Regions from separate parts of the Brevibacillus sp. HB1.1 genome, predicted to be linked through region 2. Evidence: riboswitches for the same ligand, from Rfam matches in the RefSeq annotation. Region 2 holds a riboswitch; each other region holds the start of a gene.
The links. A riboswitch is a leader RNA that binds a small molecule or an ion and turns the genes downstream of it on or off. The one in region 2 is predicted to bind cobalamin.
Positions count from the first base shown of each region.

Region 1: another riboswitch for cobalamin. It lies ahead of metE (5-methyltetrahydropteroyltriglutamate--homocysteine S-methyltransferase); the one in region 2 lies ahead of cobO (cob(I)yrinic acid a,c-diamide adenosyltransferase).
Region 3: another riboswitch for cobalamin. It lies ahead of nrdI (class Ib ribonucleoside-diphosphate reductase assembly flavoprotein NrdI); the one in region 2 lies ahead of cobO (cob(I)yrinic acid a,c-diamide adenosyltransferase).

Region 1 covers NZ_JABMIV010000001.1:59,654-64,910, forward strand. The annotation lists gene HPY27_RS00270 (hypothetical protein) at 1-27, opposite strand, end outside; gene HPY27_RS00275 (SgcJ/EcaC family oxidoreductase) at 193-645, shown strand; gene HPY27_RS00280 (acyl-CoA thioesterase) at 790-1,284, opposite strand; gene metE (5-methyltetrahydropteroyltriglutamate--homocysteine S-methyltransferase) at 1,299-3,581, opposite strand; cobalamin riboswitch at 3,727-3,925, opposite strand; gene nrdF (class 1b ribonucleoside-diphosphate reductase subunit beta) at 4,013-4,963, opposite strand; gene nrdE (class 1b ribonucleoside-diphosphate reductase subunit alpha) at 5,019-5,257, opposite strand, start outside.
Region 2 covers NZ_JABMIV010000005.1:145,097-150,353, reverse strand. The annotation lists gene cobD (threonine-phosphate decarboxylase CobD) at 1-752, opposite strand, end outside; gene cobO (cob(I)yrinic acid a,c-diamide adenosyltransferase) at 749-1,297, opposite strand; cobalamin riboswitch at 1,462-1,677, opposite strand; gene HPY27_RS15445 (M15 family metallopeptidase) at 1,861-2,553, shown strand; gene HPY27_RS15440 (LeuA family protein) at 2,648-4,066, opposite strand; gene HPY27_RS15435 (alpha/beta hydrolase) at 4,080-5,183, opposite strand; gene HPY27_RS15430 (DUF441 domain-containing protein) at 5,220-5,257, opposite strand, start outside.
Region 3 covers NZ_JABMIV010000001.1:65,538-70,794, reverse strand. The annotation lists gene tlp (small acid-soluble spore protein Tlp) at 1-147, shown strand, start outside; gene mnmA (tRNA 2-thiouridine(34) synthase MnmA) at 287-1,399, shown strand; gene HPY27_RS00315 (hypothetical protein) at 1,421-1,750, shown strand; gene HPY27_RS00310 (ACT domain-containing protein) at 1,790-2,302, shown strand; gene HPY27_RS00305 (alpha/beta hydrolase) at 2,338-3,159, opposite strand; cobalamin riboswitch at 3,330-3,529, shown strand; gene nrdI (class Ib ribonucleoside-diphosphate reductase assembly flavoprotein NrdI) at 3,693-4,052, shown strand; gene nrdE (class 1b ribonucleoside-diphosphate reductase subunit alpha) at 4,039-5,257, shown strand, end outside.

The DNA of each region.
Region 1 (5,257 bases), on a different contig from region 2:
TTTGACACTCTCATCTTGTGTATCCATATAGGTCCCCCCTCTATCATTATGCTATTATATTACTTTTTTCCCATATAACACAAAATGTTCTTGCTATTAATCGGCACGCTGAGTAAGACAGCGGCTTTTTTGCATGCAAAAGATCATTTATGATAAGCTATCTTCCAATTGGAAAAGCAGGAGGAAACAATCATGCAAAAAACAACAAGCGCAAATGCGATACGCACCCTTTATGAGCAACTCATCACAGGCTGGAATGATCGCAGTGCTACTGGTATGTCCACTCCTTTTGCGACAGAAGGTGAATTGATTGGCTTTGATGGCAGTCAGATCATTGGGCGTGACGAGATTTTCAGTCATCTCGACGAAATTTTCTCCCATCATCAAACACCTCCCTTTGTCTATAAAATCCGGTCGGTACGGTTGTTGAGCGAAGAAGTTGGTATCGTCCGAGCAATAGCAGGCATGATTCCACCAGGAAAAAGCGAGTTGGACCCCGCATTGAATACGCATCAGACGCTCGTAGCGGCAAAGCAAGGAGACAAATGGGAAGTCACACTCTTTCAAAATACCCCTGCTCAGTTTCACGGTAGACCCGACCTAGTCGAGCAGTTTACAGAAGAGCTGCGGCAAGGGTTGCTCTAAGGAGGGACTTACGCATCATGCATCATGCAGTATGCGTTTTACGAAATGGAAGTCATTTTGAATATTTGAAAATGGTGTATGAATGCGAATAAAGATGCCTCCAGTAACCTGTTGCATACAAGGTCAATGGAGGCATCGTCTTCTTTACATCTCTACCTTACGCTTTCTTCTCAATCCATGGCGTTCCTTTGCTTTTTCATACTGTATGCGCTCTTCTTCTGTATCAGGAATGACACCAGGTACGATCGTCGGCTTTCCTTGATCGTCGAGGGCAATCATCGTCAGATACGCGCGTGCTGTCATGCGCTTTTCCCCCGTCAACAAGTTCTCCGCTTCCACTCTCACGAATACCTCCATCGATGTCTTATGGGTCCAGGTGACATAGGCCTCCAGGTTGATCGCTTCCCCTGTTTTGATTGGTGCGAGAAAATCGAAGGAATCACTGGACGCAGTGACAACAGGTTTACGGCAATGTCGCATGGCTGCGATGCAGGCGATCTTGTCTACATATGCCATGACTTTCCCGCCGAAAATGGTATGGTGGTGATTGGTATCCGGTGGCAAGACGAGATCAGTCAAAAAGGTTCTCGATTGTTGGATCGGTCGTGCTTCCGTCATCATTTGTGTGGCTCCTCTCATCGTGTGCACCTTCCCTACTGGGATGTCAAACGATTCCGAATCGCCTTCGTTGCCGCAACCATGTTTCGTAATGACTGAACGGTTTCTTCTCTCCCTCTTGTCTTCAGCCCGCAATCCGGGTTAATCCAAAATTGATCGGGTGGAAGTACTTGTACACCCCGTGCTACCATATCTTCCATTTCTGAGACTGCTGGAATTCGGGGGCTATGGATATCATATACGCCGAGCCCGATGCCTTTGTCATACGTACCTGTTTCGAACACAGACACGAGCTCTCCGTGGCTGCGGGAAGTCTCAATCGAAATTACATCGGCATCGAGTTCGCTGATGACATCCATAAAATCATGGAATTCGCAATAGCACATATGGGTATGAATTTGGGTACTTGGCGCAACGGTAGAGGTCGCTAGACGAAACGCTCTGACGGCCCATTCGAGATAAGCTGCTTGCTCTTCTTTTTTGAGCGGCAATCCTTCGCGAAGTGCTGGCTCATCGACTTGGATCATGAGAATACCCGCCTCTTCCAAGGCTTCTACTTCTTTTCGCAATGCCAAGGCGATTTGCTCGCACACTTCTTGTCTGGAGACATCGACCCGCGCGAACGACCAATTCAAAATGGTCGCTGGACCAGTTAACATACCCTTCATTGGTTTGTCCGTCAATGATTTTGCATACACACTTTCTTTGACTGTCATTGGTGCAACAAACTCCACATCTCCGTAAATAACAGGTGGCTTTACGCAACGGGAGCCATACGACTGCACCCAGCCATTTTTCGTGAACAAAAAGCCATCGAGCTTTTCTCCAAAATATTCGACCATATCTGTTCGTTCGAACTCCCCATGGACGAGGACATCCAGACCGAGCTCTTCTTGTATATCGATCCATTCCTTGATTTGCGCTTGAATGAAAGCATCATATTGCTCCGCTGCCCAGTTACCTTTTTTAAACTGTTGTCGGGCTTGGCGAACCTCTGACGTCTGCGGGAAGCTACCAATTGTGGTCGTTGGCAGCAGTGGCAACTTCCACGTATTTTGTTGAATCTCACGACGTTCTTGGTATGGAACGCTTCTTTCAGGTTTTCCAGCTGCCATTTGGCGTAGCTCATTCTTCACTTCTTGACGATTCCTCGCTGGGGATAGTGCCAGCTTGAGCAAGTCCGTTTCATTTTGAGCAATCTCTTTTGAGATGACATACTTACCATATCGGAATCCTCGGACTAAAAGCTGAACTTCCCCCAACTTTTCATCCGCAAATGCCAATGCAGGCATGACTTCCTCAGGCAAGTCCTTCTCTGCTTCAACCGATACTGGTACGTGCAATAAGCTACTGGACGGCTGCAACCACAGCTTTTCGAGTGGAACAATCTCGGAAATTTCTTTGACTAGTTCCCACTTCTCCTCAATCGATGCACGCCATATGTTTCGACCGTCGATGATTCCCGCTGCGAGAATCTTGTCTGCTGGAAACCCGTGTGTTTTGAGATTGGTCAGATTACGCTTCGCTCCGTGTACAAAATCAAGACCGATTCCTTTTACCGGTAAGAAAACTAGCTCCTCATACCAATCCACCGCTTCAAAATAAGTTTGCAGCATGCACTGGATATGCGGTAGTGCTTGACCGATTTGCGTATAGATACGTTTGATGATGGCGCGATCACGCACCGAGACATCCAGTACAAATGCAGGCTCATCGATTTGCACCCATTCCACGCCGTGTAGCTCCAACTCCCGGAGAACGTCTATGTAAAGCGGAACGAGTTGATCCACGATGGGCTCAAATTCGTTTTTCTCATATCCTTTGGACAATTTGACAAACGTATACGGACCTACAATGACAGGCTTTCCGATGATTCCAAACTTTTCTTTGGCCTCCAAATATGCCTGGAGAGGCTTGTTCTCCGTAATGACTGGTTGACGTTCACCGAACTCCGGGACGATATAATGGTAGTTCGTGTTAAACCATTTCGTCATTTCACTGGCGACAGCTTCCTTCGAACCGCGAGCCATGGCGAAGTATGTGGCTAACGAAACCGGGCCACCCTCGTATTCATAACGCTTGGGGACCATTCCAAACATCACAGCCATATCCAGCATGTGATCGTAGTACGTAAAGTCACCCACAGGGATCAGCTCGACCCCTTTTTCCTGCTGACTCAGTAGATGTTGTTGACGGATTTGTTCCATTTGCTGCTCCAAGCCCACCTCACCGATAGTGCCTGCCCAAAATGCTTCCAATGCCTTTTTCCACTCGCGGTTCTTCCCGATCCGTGGATATCCCAAATTGCTGCTTTTCATGAGCTTCCACTCCATTCTTTATTCGATCTTGACTTGAATCCGCCCAATAAAAAAAGCATCTCCAACGATCAAAAAGAACGTTAGAAATGCCAAATAAGCACTGAGATCACAGCATCCTAACACCTCCCTATCTCCCGTAGGTTAAGCAGTGTCGTCGAAACAGGCAGGTCTCCTGACTTTGGGATCATCATCTGCACATGCCTTCCCAATCCGTTTGGATCAGTGGCTGAAAAATGTGCCGACTCCCCTCATACAGTGGCGGGACCGTGTCGGATTCTCACCGACTTCCCTTTTCATCCTTGGTCCATCTTGATGACCAAAGAACCTGTTTCCACTCTTATGAAATTGTCATGGTTCTGTGAAGTGCCCCCCATAAATTAGCAGGGCAGCATACTGTTCATACAGTAACACAGAATCCATTTTTTGTCATACTAAAATTTAAAATCATCATCGGTCAACGGCTCTACGTTTAGCGTACGGACATAGCCATTTCCTTTTTTCGAGAAGAAGTCATGCTGCTTCGTCTGCGTGCGAATGCCGTTCAGTACGATCGGGTTCACTTCTTCCTCTGGGAATAACGGGTCCAGCCCCAGATTCATCAATGCTTTGTTCGCGTTGTAACGCACGTACACATGAACCTCGTCAGCCAATCCGATTTCCGTATACAACGAAGTCGTATAGGCCTCTTCATTTTCTTGCAGCTCATGCAAAAGGGCATACAGCTCCTCTTTTGCTGCGGTCTGCTCGACCACACTCAGACCTTGATATACTTCTTGCGCAAGAACGCCGACATAGAGTCCGTGGATGCTCTCGTCGCGAACAATCAGGTCGATAATTTCCCCGCTGCTAGTCATCTTTCCTTGCCCCGCCAAATAGAGCGGATAGAAGAAGCCGCTGTAAAACAGATAGCTTTCCAGGAAGACAGAGGCTACCATCGCCATGTACAAGTCTTTCGGTTTCTCAATTTCTTGATAGCGTTTCGAGATGAGGGCCGCTTTCTTTTGCAGATGCGGATTGTTTTCCACCCACGAAAAAATACCGTCAATCTCTTCTGTCGATGCCAGCGTTGTAAAAATACTGCTGTACGATTTGGCATGGATTTGCTCCATCATGCCCATGAAGGCGAGAACCGCTTTTCTTTGCAGTCCATCGACATGCTCCATGATCTTCGGCATCCCTACTCCACCTTGGACCGTATCCAGCAAGGTGAGACCGCCCAATACTTTTTTATACGTGTCCCGTTCAGTCGCACTGAGCTCCATCCAGGACATCTTGTCATCTGACAGTGGGATCTCATCATCCGTCCAGAACTGCATGATGTTCTGATTCCAAAACGTCATCGTAAAATCGTCGTCCGGCCTGTTCCAATTGACTGCTTTCATATGGCGTTCCTCTTCTCTTTTTGCTTGATGCTTTTCCTTTTATGAAGCTCGTTCACTAGATCGCGCAGCTAATGCACTCTTCTACAGTCAAATGCTTCGTACGCGTATAGTAGAGTGACTTCAGACCTTTTTTCGCTGCGTAAATGTAATAGCGAGCCAGTTCTCTGGTTGAAATATTGCTGTTCACGTGCAGCACAGTCGAAATTCCTTGGTCAATGTGCTCTTGAATTTCGGCAATCAGATCAATCACTTTGAATTGATCGATCACATACGCCGATTTGTAGTAAAAATAGT
Region 2 (5,257 bases):
CAGCTCACTTGCTTCTGGCGCATCCGCGCAATGACATCTGGATGCGCAATCGCATAACCCAGGCGCAATCCCGGGATCGCGTACATTTTCGTCATCGAGCGCATCAAGATCACACGGGGAAAGCGCTCGAGCTGCGTCGCCAATGTATATTGCCGATCTTCCTCCACAAAATCGAGGAAAGCCTCATCCACGATGAGCCACGTGTTGGTCTTACTCGTCCATTCCGCCATTTGGCGAAGCTCATCCGGTTGATACATGATTCCCGTCGGATTGTTTGGCGACCCGACAAATACGAGATCAGACTGCGTAAAAAGAGTGTGCAGCTCTATAGGATCGGGCTTGTACCCGTTCGCTTCCTTCCCGTAGCAGCCAATGACACGGGCACCATACTGCTCGGAAAGTTGCGCGTATTCCGAAAAGCAAGGATATACCACACCAACCGTTTGCGGCGAAAGACCGAGAATGGCCAGTGCCATCGCCTCCGCTGCACCATTGGCAGGCAGCAACCATTCCTCCGGCACTTGCAGCCGCTTCGCCAGCGCACGCCGAAACACACGATGTCCAGGGTCTGGGTAATGGGCTACAGCAGCCAGCGAATCCAGCAGCATCTCACGAACGCTTGCTGGCATCCCCAGCGGATTAATATTGGCACTGTAATCCAGAAACTGCCCGGGCTCTCGACCAAAGCGCTGCGCTGCGGTCAGCAAGTCTCCGCCATGACCGTACTTCTCTATTACACCTGCGCTTGTCAAAACTCTACCCCCAGCACAGCTGGAATCCCTTCATCGTAGTAATGCTTGATTGGCTTCATCTCTGTCACCAAATCTGCGATGTCCAAAATCTCCTGCTTTGCGGCCCGTCCCGTAATCACGAGGTGAATATGACTTGGCCTATTTTGAATCGCTTCCAACACATCGGACAATGGCAACACATCATCAATCGGGAAGCGGTCAATCGCCAATGCATTATTTAGCTCATCCAAAATGACGACATCGTACGCTCCGGAAGAAAGCTTTTCGCTCGCAAACGCCCAAGCTTCTTTCAATGCCTGACGATGCTCCTCCGGTGTTTTCGTCCATGTGAAGCCGACGCCCATTTGCACAATTTCAATGCCCAATTTATCGAAAATAATCTTTTCTCCGTATGTACGCTCTGGCGACTTGATGAATTGAACCATCAGCACCTTTTTCCCGCGCCCTGTCGCCCGCACAGCCAACCCGACTGCTGCTGTCGTTTTTCCTTTGCCGTCTCCTGTGTAAACGAGGGTCAATCCTCGCTTCTTATCGTTTTTCTCCATCGTGACCACCTCAAAAAGTGACGTATTTTACTCCGCTGTTTCCTCCAAATACTTTCCGAAGCATAAAAAAAGCGCTCTGTTTCCCCCAGTACGTAAGGAAAAACAAAGCGCGGATAGCTGAAAAGCAACAATCCTCACCTCTTCCTTTGACCCGAAGGAAATCAGTGTAAACATAAAAACAGGCAGGTCTCCTGGCTCGAGGATCATCGCTCTTCTTCTCCTTCCCGCTCCCGAATGGGCAGTGGATGGCATGATGCCTTGAAGAACAGCTACTCTCTTACAGTGGCGGGACCGCGTTGGCTTTTCACCAAACTTCCCTTTTAACCTTGCTCCTGCGAATCGGTTTCGCAAAAACAAGGACCTGTTTCTCTTCCATATGTAAATGTCGTTCGTTTCGTTGACAAGCACTTGCTTTAATAATAGCAAAAGCTACCGAGGATTCAAGCAAAAGCTGCTGATTCGTCGCTGGTGACTATTAGCAGAAAATTTAAGATAATGACCGTTTACATGCCTGATGTTTTTCGTTACCCTATTGGCAAAACAATCGAAAGTGGTGTGCAGTCATGCTATTTCCTCCGATTCCAAAAATACCAGACATGGTCCTGCCCAGCCCACTGCCGATCAAGGAATGCGGCGAACCGATGATCCCCCTCTCTTCCCTTTCAGCTCAAATCACAGTCTATCCAGCCTACTACCACAAGGGCTATGCCGGAACACAGCCAGAAGCCTTTTTGCGAGAAGGGGCAGCACACAAGCTCGCCACGGCAGCCGCGCAACTGCCTGTTGGCTACAAGCTCGTCGTGTTGGACGGCTGGCGCTCATTTGAGGTACAGGCATCCTTGTATGATCGTTTCCGTGAAGCCTTGCTATTACAAGGCTGGCAGGAAGGACCCGCCCTCACGGAAGAATTGAGCAAATTCGTCGCTTATCCAACAACAGACCTCTCCAAACCGTCCCCTCACCTATCCGGCGGTGCAGTGGATCTAACTATCGCAGGGCCTGATGGCTGGCTGGAGATGGGGACCGTCTTCGATGATTTCAGTGAACTGGCTTCCACTCGCTATTATGAAGAGCTGGCACAGTCTAAGCAAAAAGACATCGAAATTCGAGACAATCGCCGACTGCTTTATCATTTGATGACGGCTGCCGGATTCGTCAACTATCCGAAAGAATGGTGGCATTTCGAATACGGAACGCGCACTTGGGGACAAAAAACGCAGAAAGAGCCGATTTATGGCGGGGTTTTGTCGATGTAACCACAAATAATCGAGCAAGGCATGAGCCCGGTCGATACCGTACTCATGCCCAGATGGCCGCCCACTCTTCAAACTCAACAAATTCCTGTACCTCTTAGGTCACTGGTATTTCAGAAGATGCTGCTGAAACCAAAAGGCTTTTGTTGTATTCAGGCGACAATACAATATTTGTATAAGTTCCGCGACCTGACACATAGTGATAGGAATGCTCGACGCCTGCTGGGATAAAAATAGCTGCTGGACTCTCAACAGTCTTCTCTTCTTCACCGAGTTGAACATGACACACCAGACCAGTGCCATCAGATGCATCTCCCCAAAAGAGGAAGGCACTGTCACAATGATGCGCATGTCTGTCTACATGTTTTTCAGGAATACCGGACAAATCGCATAATCCAAATATCCTCTGGATCACATAGAATGAGGCTCGCTCATCAACACGCGAATCCATCATAACCCAGCGTATCCCTGGACCGTCACGATGATACTGTAGCTCTGAAGCACCTTTTGGAAACGGCTTTCCTACCTGTAAGGAAACAGGCAGCTTTGGGCTTCCTAGTGGAGGACGCTTTTCTTCGAGAAGCCGTGTTCTTCCAATTGTTTCGGGAGGAAATGGCTCATACGCTTTGGAATTCCTCTTGACGGCTTGGACATGGTAAGCCGATGTATGCGTAAAAGCATTTTGCCCAGCGATAGGGCGCAGTTCGTCCGGTCTATACCCTGTCGTCATACGGATCGCTTGTACAAGCTCGGGAATTCTATCCAAAGAATAACGATGATCATTTCGAAGCTTTTGCAACGCAACAGTAAGCTGGATCAAGTCAGTAATACCAGCTCTTTCGCCGATTCCTAAAATTGTCGCATCAATGACAGAAGCGCCTGCATCAATAGCCGCCAGCGCATTCGCTTGAGCAAGACCAAGATCATTATGCAGATGAACTTCAATTTCGCATCCAAATTCCTCAATGGCACGAGTTACAATTCTTTTGCATGTATCAGGCTCCCATATCCCGACAGTATCTGCCAAACTAATGCGATCTGCGCCTGCCTGCAAAGCAACATGACCTAAGCTGGATATCTTTTCCCACTCTGTCCGTGAAGCGTCTTCAATCGTGAATCTAACCTGTAAGCCAAGCTTTTTTGCTTCGATAACAGCTTGTTGGACTTTCTCTTGTATATAGCTTTCCTGGTGATGACTGAATTTGGTTTGGATAGACAAATCATTAATGGAAGCCCAAATCCCCACCCAGTCTGCTTTGGCGCGCTTTACTGCATGTACTTCTTCAACAGTAGCTCTCGCATGCATTAATATTTGCGCTCGTCTTGCCGATTGAGCCACTTTTCGGCAGATTTCTTCATCCACGGCAGAAATTCCAGGATGGCCCACTTCTATGAGGTCTATCTGATAGCTTTCCAAGAGATGCAGGATGCGAATCTTGTCTTCGCATGTGAAGCGCACGCCTGATTGCTGCTCTCCTTCTCGCAGTGTTGCATCTAAAATTTGAAACGGCTTCATTTCCAGCACATCCTTACGGGTTTACTTCCTTTTTCAGGAATTCGTCTGTTTCACGCAAGAGTTGATCACGATTTTTTTCATACAACACCCAATGTGTTGCATCTTTGATAACCACTTCTTGTTTTGCAGATGCATGGGTCAGCTTATGGAAGAGGGACTTATCGGCAAAAAAGTCCAGATCTCCTCGAATGATCAACACTGGCGTCGTAATTTTCGCTGCATCAAAAATGGGTCTGTCTGTCCAGATGTAATACAGATCTACCAAAGGTCCCATTGGACGGCGGATGGATTGTTCAGGTTGCTTGTTGCTGTTAGGATCAGAGTTTACGAAGACCTTGGATACAGCATTCATTGCCTCACCGGAAACCAGATCACGTTTATCTAGCATCATGTGCCAATGGTGCATGGCCTTGTCAAACTGGACAACCTGGTACGCTGGTAATTGGGGATTGATTTCACCTGGCTTCCCTTTTGCTTCAAATGGAGTTGCCATCAAAGGCAAAGAAAAACCATGCATAACACCATAAAGCACGAGTTTTTCAATATCATCGGAATGTTCAGTCGCGTACATCCCCGCAACAACTCCACCCCAAGACCATCCTACGATACTGATTTTATCTACTTGTCGCGTTTTCTTTATGTGCTGGACGACAGCCTCCAGATCTTTTACCGCCTCAGTAGCACGGACGACAGGAGCATTCTTTACAGGTGGTCGATCCATCTCAACTGGTCGGGTAGAATGCCCAAACCCTCGGAAGTCCATCGCCCATGTGTCGTAACCTTGCTTTGCGTATTCTTCCATCCAGGAGTATCCCGGAACATCAAATGCTTGGGCGGTAGGTACGCTAAACGGTTCAAGAAACAATACAACCTCATTATTGGTGAACTTTTCCTTGTTTTTGGCACTCATATGCCTCACATATAAGGAGACGTCCTGATCGATGCTTGGCACTTTCAGCTCATCCGTTACGATCTCACCGGTTGATTCCACTACGGATTGAGCTTGTGTTGTACTATTTTGATTGGGGGAATCAGGAGTTGAACACCCTTGAACAAGCAGCCCTAAAGATATGACTAGCATAAGAAAATGATTTTTCATTTGATGATTGAGATTCATAGTTTGGCACTTCTTTCAAAGTAGATTTAGAGGGTGCTAGAAATTGAAGATTCTTGACAGCAACGCAATGCATC
Region 3 (5,257 bases), on a different contig from region 2:
ATTCGTGAGTCCGAAGCTTACCTAGCGGCTAATGCTGGCGAGATTTCCGAGGAGGAAAGAACAAACCTCGAAGCGAAAAATCAGCGTCGTGAAGAAAGCATCGAGGGATATCGCGCGGAAATCAAGGATGAATCTTCGCAGGCTTAACCTTACTACCAAACGTCTGGCGCCAACTATGCGTCAGGCGTTTTTTCATTCTATTGGGCAAAAGTGTAACAAAACATGATTTGTTTTGCGAAACATGGTAATCTGTAATGGTACAAATTGAATAAGAGGAGAAAGACTTATGAAGCGACCAGAAGATACACGCGTCGTTGTCGGCATGTCCGGCGGAGTCGACTCCTCCGTGACGGCTTACCTGCTTAAGCAACAGGGATATGACGTCATCGGCATCTTCATGAAAAACTGGGATGATACCGATGAATTCGGCCACTGCACGGCGGAAGAAGACTTCCAGGATGTCCGGCGCGTCTGTGAACAGATCGGCATTCCATATTACACGGTAAACTTTGAAAAAGAATACATGGATAAGGTATTCCAGTATTTTTTGGATGAATATAAACGAGGCCGTACACCGAATCCGGATGTCATGTGCAACCGTGAAATCAAGTTCGGCGAGCTTCTTGCCAAGGTCATGGATCTTGGGGCGGATTATATTGCCACCGGCCATTACGCGCAGGTCAAGCACATTGATGGCGAATACAAACTCATTCGTGGCGCTGACAACAACAAGGATCAGACTTACTTCTTGAATGTATTGGGCCAAGAACAGCTTTCCAAAACGATGTTCCCGATTGGTCATCTCCCGAAACCTCAAGTAAGGGAGATCGCAGAGAAAGCAGGACTCTATACAGCGAAAAAGAAGGATAGTACAGGGATCTGTTTTATTGGAGAGCGCAACTTCCGTGAGTTCCTGCAAAACTATTTGCCTGCCAAACCAGGAAATATCGAGACCGTAGAAGGAGCAATCATCGGCACGCACGACGGACTGATGTACTATACATTGGGTCAACGACAAGGCTTAGGAATAGGTGGAGGTCATGGCACGAGCGGACAGCCTTGGTTTGTTGTAGACAAAGATCTGGAGCGTAATGTCCTGATCGTAGGTGAAGGCTCTGATCATATCCGTCTGTACTCGAAGAGCCTCTTGGCAACCAACGTTAGCTGGACGAGTGATAAAAAGCCTTCCGAAACATTTACTTGTACAGCGAAATTCCGTTATCGCCAGCCAGATCAGGGAGTAACTATTCACCTGCTGGAGGACGGAAACGTGGAGGTCATTTTTGACCAGCCGCAAAAAGCAGTAACACCTGGTCAGGCTGTCGTCTTCTACGATGGGGAAGTGTGCTTGGGTGGCGGTACGATTGACAAGGTACGCTTAGTTGATAAAGAGAACTAAGATAGACGGGGGAAGCACTCGGTGGATGCTACGAAAAAATCAAAAGTGATTATCGTTTCGTTTTTGGCGGGAGCGGTTCTCTTGGCGATCATCTCTTATTTTGGGATGGCCTCCATGGGTAAAGAGCATATGGCGACGATCCAAAACGTCATCAAGGAGAACGGCGGGGCTGTAGTTGCGGGTGGAGTGACAGCGGTTCCGAAGGAGGAAAGTCCTTTTACCAATAGCGGAAAAGGCAATACCATCTACCGAATCTACTATACGAAAGATGGACAAACGTTGACGGCTTGGTATCGTGCTGATAACGAATCCTCTATCAAGAAAGAGCCGGAAGCTTGGATTCTGCCGTGAAAACAAGGATAAACCTGACTGGGAGAGTGAAGGCAACACATGACCCAATATGCTGGACTGCGTGAACTAGCTGAACTGATTCAAAGACTCGAGCCAGAGTTAGCGGGTGCACAATTAAGTATTCTTGCTCATGAAAATAAAGAGGAAATTGCAACGCAGTTAGTGGAAGGACTAGGGACGAAGGTTCCTGTCCAACATAGCTCCGGTGAATATGCGAATCATTTGGCGGTGTTGCGGGTAGGAGCGAACAAGTACACCTTGGCGCAAGATTGGAGAGAAGTGTACATCAGTGAAATCAATTACTGTGCGTGTCGCATACCTCCAGGTGCCCATGGATTGTTGGTTCGCCATATCGATTATCCAGGTGTGATTTATGATGTCTCACGAAAACTGGCCGAACATCAAATCAATGTTTCCAAGTTGAATGTATCGCGTGAGCAAAAAGGGAAGAATGCCCTGCTTATCTCTGTGACCGATGAAGAGATTACACCGACGATTGTATCTGCCATCGAAGAGCTGCCCCAAATCACCAAAGTGTTATCTCTGCAGTAAGCGAGCGAATCATGATAAACAAAAACTGCCCGTTATTAGCGGGCAGTTTTTTTCGTAGCGAATTTGAGTCCTTGGCAAATGAAGACGGGCAAGACGGACGAATGATTTTCGTCAGCAAATTCTTTAAAGGAAGCCTTGATTTGACCTTTGCCCATGGAGGACAATCGTTCGATCATCGCCAGAGATTTTTCTTTGACTAAGAATCGCCCATCGTTTTCCAACTCCCCGATGGTGAGGAGTGCATGGACGTCGAGGTCATCTGTCAGCAGGCTCGGTAATTGACTCTCCTTCGCAAGCAGTACGCTCTCATTCCAATGGATCGAAGGACTGCCAGCTATATAACGCTGAAAAGCGTGTGGTCTCGACAAAAGTACATGCAAGACAAACAAGCCACCTAACGAATGTCCAAAAATCGATTGTTGCGTCCGATCGATGGGGAAGTCGTTTTCGATACTCGGCTTGAGGTCCTCCTCTAAAAAGGTGAGGAACTGCTCTGCTCCCCCCATCTGAGGCCAGTCGGCTCCTTGTGGGTTGCCAGGAAGCTCTGTGACGGGAACTTCATACGTGTAATCAAAGAAACGGGCAGGATGGTACGGACCGTCCGTTGGATACCCAATCCCGACGACGATAGCAGGATACACGCCAGTTCGTTCAGGGCCACGTGATTGTATTCGTATCGCTTCGGTCATGGTTGCAAAAACAGAGTTGCCATCTAGCAAATATATGACGGGAAAGCCTGATTCCGGAGGGGGATCGGCAGGTATACTTACAAAAATGTGATAGTCACGCTCTTGATAAGTCATGATTTTACTGTAAGAACGAGGAATGACGACAGGTTGATAGTCGGTGCTTTTCATGAGGGCTACTCTCCAATCTTTCCAACGCTAACCAACGCACACAAAATCTATTATATGAACGAGAACCAGAGATTGGCAATAGCCGAAAAAGGAGAATAGTTAGTTTTCGAAAAGAGCGCATACTGAGCTTGACTCCTACGATATATTGAGGTAAAGTAAGTTTTACCAACTACATATTGATGCGGTGAGGTGTTTACCAGCCAGATTTGGTAGACTTAATAGGGAAGTCGGTGAGAATCCGACGCGGTCCCGCCACTGTAATGAGAGAGTTCCATTTGCGAAAGAATGCCACTGATCTTGAGGGATTGGGAAGGTGAAAATGGAGCGATGATCCTAAAGCCAGGAGACCTGCCTAACCGCTTGCACTGTTTAACCTACGGGAGATAGGGAAGTGTTCGAGCGCGCAATTCGTATTGGCGAATTGCTAGATGGAAGTCATCACGCGCATTCGGCATGTAAACGTCGGATGCGCTTTTACTTTGGCTAAATAACATACATACAGAGTAAAAATAGCAGGGGATAGGATGAGGGACATGCTAATCGCTTATGATTCAAAAACAGGAAACGTCCGAAGATTCGTCAACAAAATTAATTTGCCACATGTGGAAATTGATCAAGATATGGTGCTAGACGAGCCATTCATTTTGATAACATACACGACGGGATTCGGACAAGTGCCGGAGAAGGTGGCGACGTTCCTGAAGCGAAATCATGTCCATCTGCGGGGAGTATCCGCCAGCGGTAACCGCAACTGGGGAACCAGCTTTGCCAAAAGCGCGGATACGATCGCGAGCCAATATGGCGTTCCGGTGATTTCTAAATTTGAACTGTCCGGTACCGGCCGTGACGTGGAACAATTTACGAGTGGGGTGGCAGCAATTGCGGCATATTGAATTGAACAACGAACTGATGCAGCGTGGCAATGACGGATTTTATCAACTGGAAAAGGATCGGGAAGCGGTTGCGGTCTTCATGGAAGAAGTGCAGTCCAATACGATGACTTTTGGCAGTGTCAAAGAGCGCATGGACTATTTGATCGAGAATGACTTCTATGAAAACGTCTATGAAACATACACTGTTGAGCAGGTCGATGAAGTGTACCGTTTGGCCTATGACGCTGATTTTCAATTTGCTTCGTACATGGCTATCTCCAAATTTTATAAAGATTACGCGTTGAAAACGAACGATAAATCGATGTACTTAGAGCAGTATCCAGACCGGGTGGCCGTTGTGGCACTGTCCCTTGGACAAGGTGACTTTGAGCTCGCTAAGCGTTTGACAGTATCCATGATGGATCAACGCTTGCAACCAGCGACACCAACCTTCCTGAATGCAGGCAAAAGCCGCCGTGGAGAAATGGTCTCCTGCTTCTTGCTCGAAATGGATGATTCACTGAACTCTATCAACTTTATTTTGGGAACTTGTATGCAGCTATCCAAAATTGGCGGCGGTGTGGCCGTGAACTTGTCCAAGCTCCGCGGACGAGGAGAGCCGATCAAAGGCGTCGAGGGCGCAGCAAAAGGTGTCATGCCCGTTCTCAAGCTGTTGGAAGATGCGTTTTCCTACGCAGATCAAATGGGGCAACGCAAAGGCTCGGGTGCAGCGTACTACAACATCTTCGGTTGGGATATCAACGAGTTTCTCGATTGCAAAAAGATCAATGCGGATGAAAAAGCACGCATCAAAACGTTGTCCATCGGCCTGATCGTACCAAACGTGTTCTACAAGCTGGCTGAAGAAAATAAGCCATTGACTGTGTTTGCTCCGTACTCCGTGTACAAAGAATACGGTGTGCATCTGGATGATATGGACCTCGATGACATGTACGAGGAGCTCTTGGCAAACGATCGCATCAAGAAAAAGACCGTGATGAGCGCACGCGAGATGTTGACCAAAATCGCGATGATTCAAATGGAATCGGGCTATCCGTACATCATGAACAAAACGAATGCGAACAACAACCATGCACTGAAAGATCTCGGTTCGGTGAAAATGTCCAACCTGTGCACGGAAATCTTCCAGTTGCAGGAGACTTCGACGATCACCAATTACGGCGAGATGGATATCATCCGTCGCGATATTAGCTGCAATTTGGCAT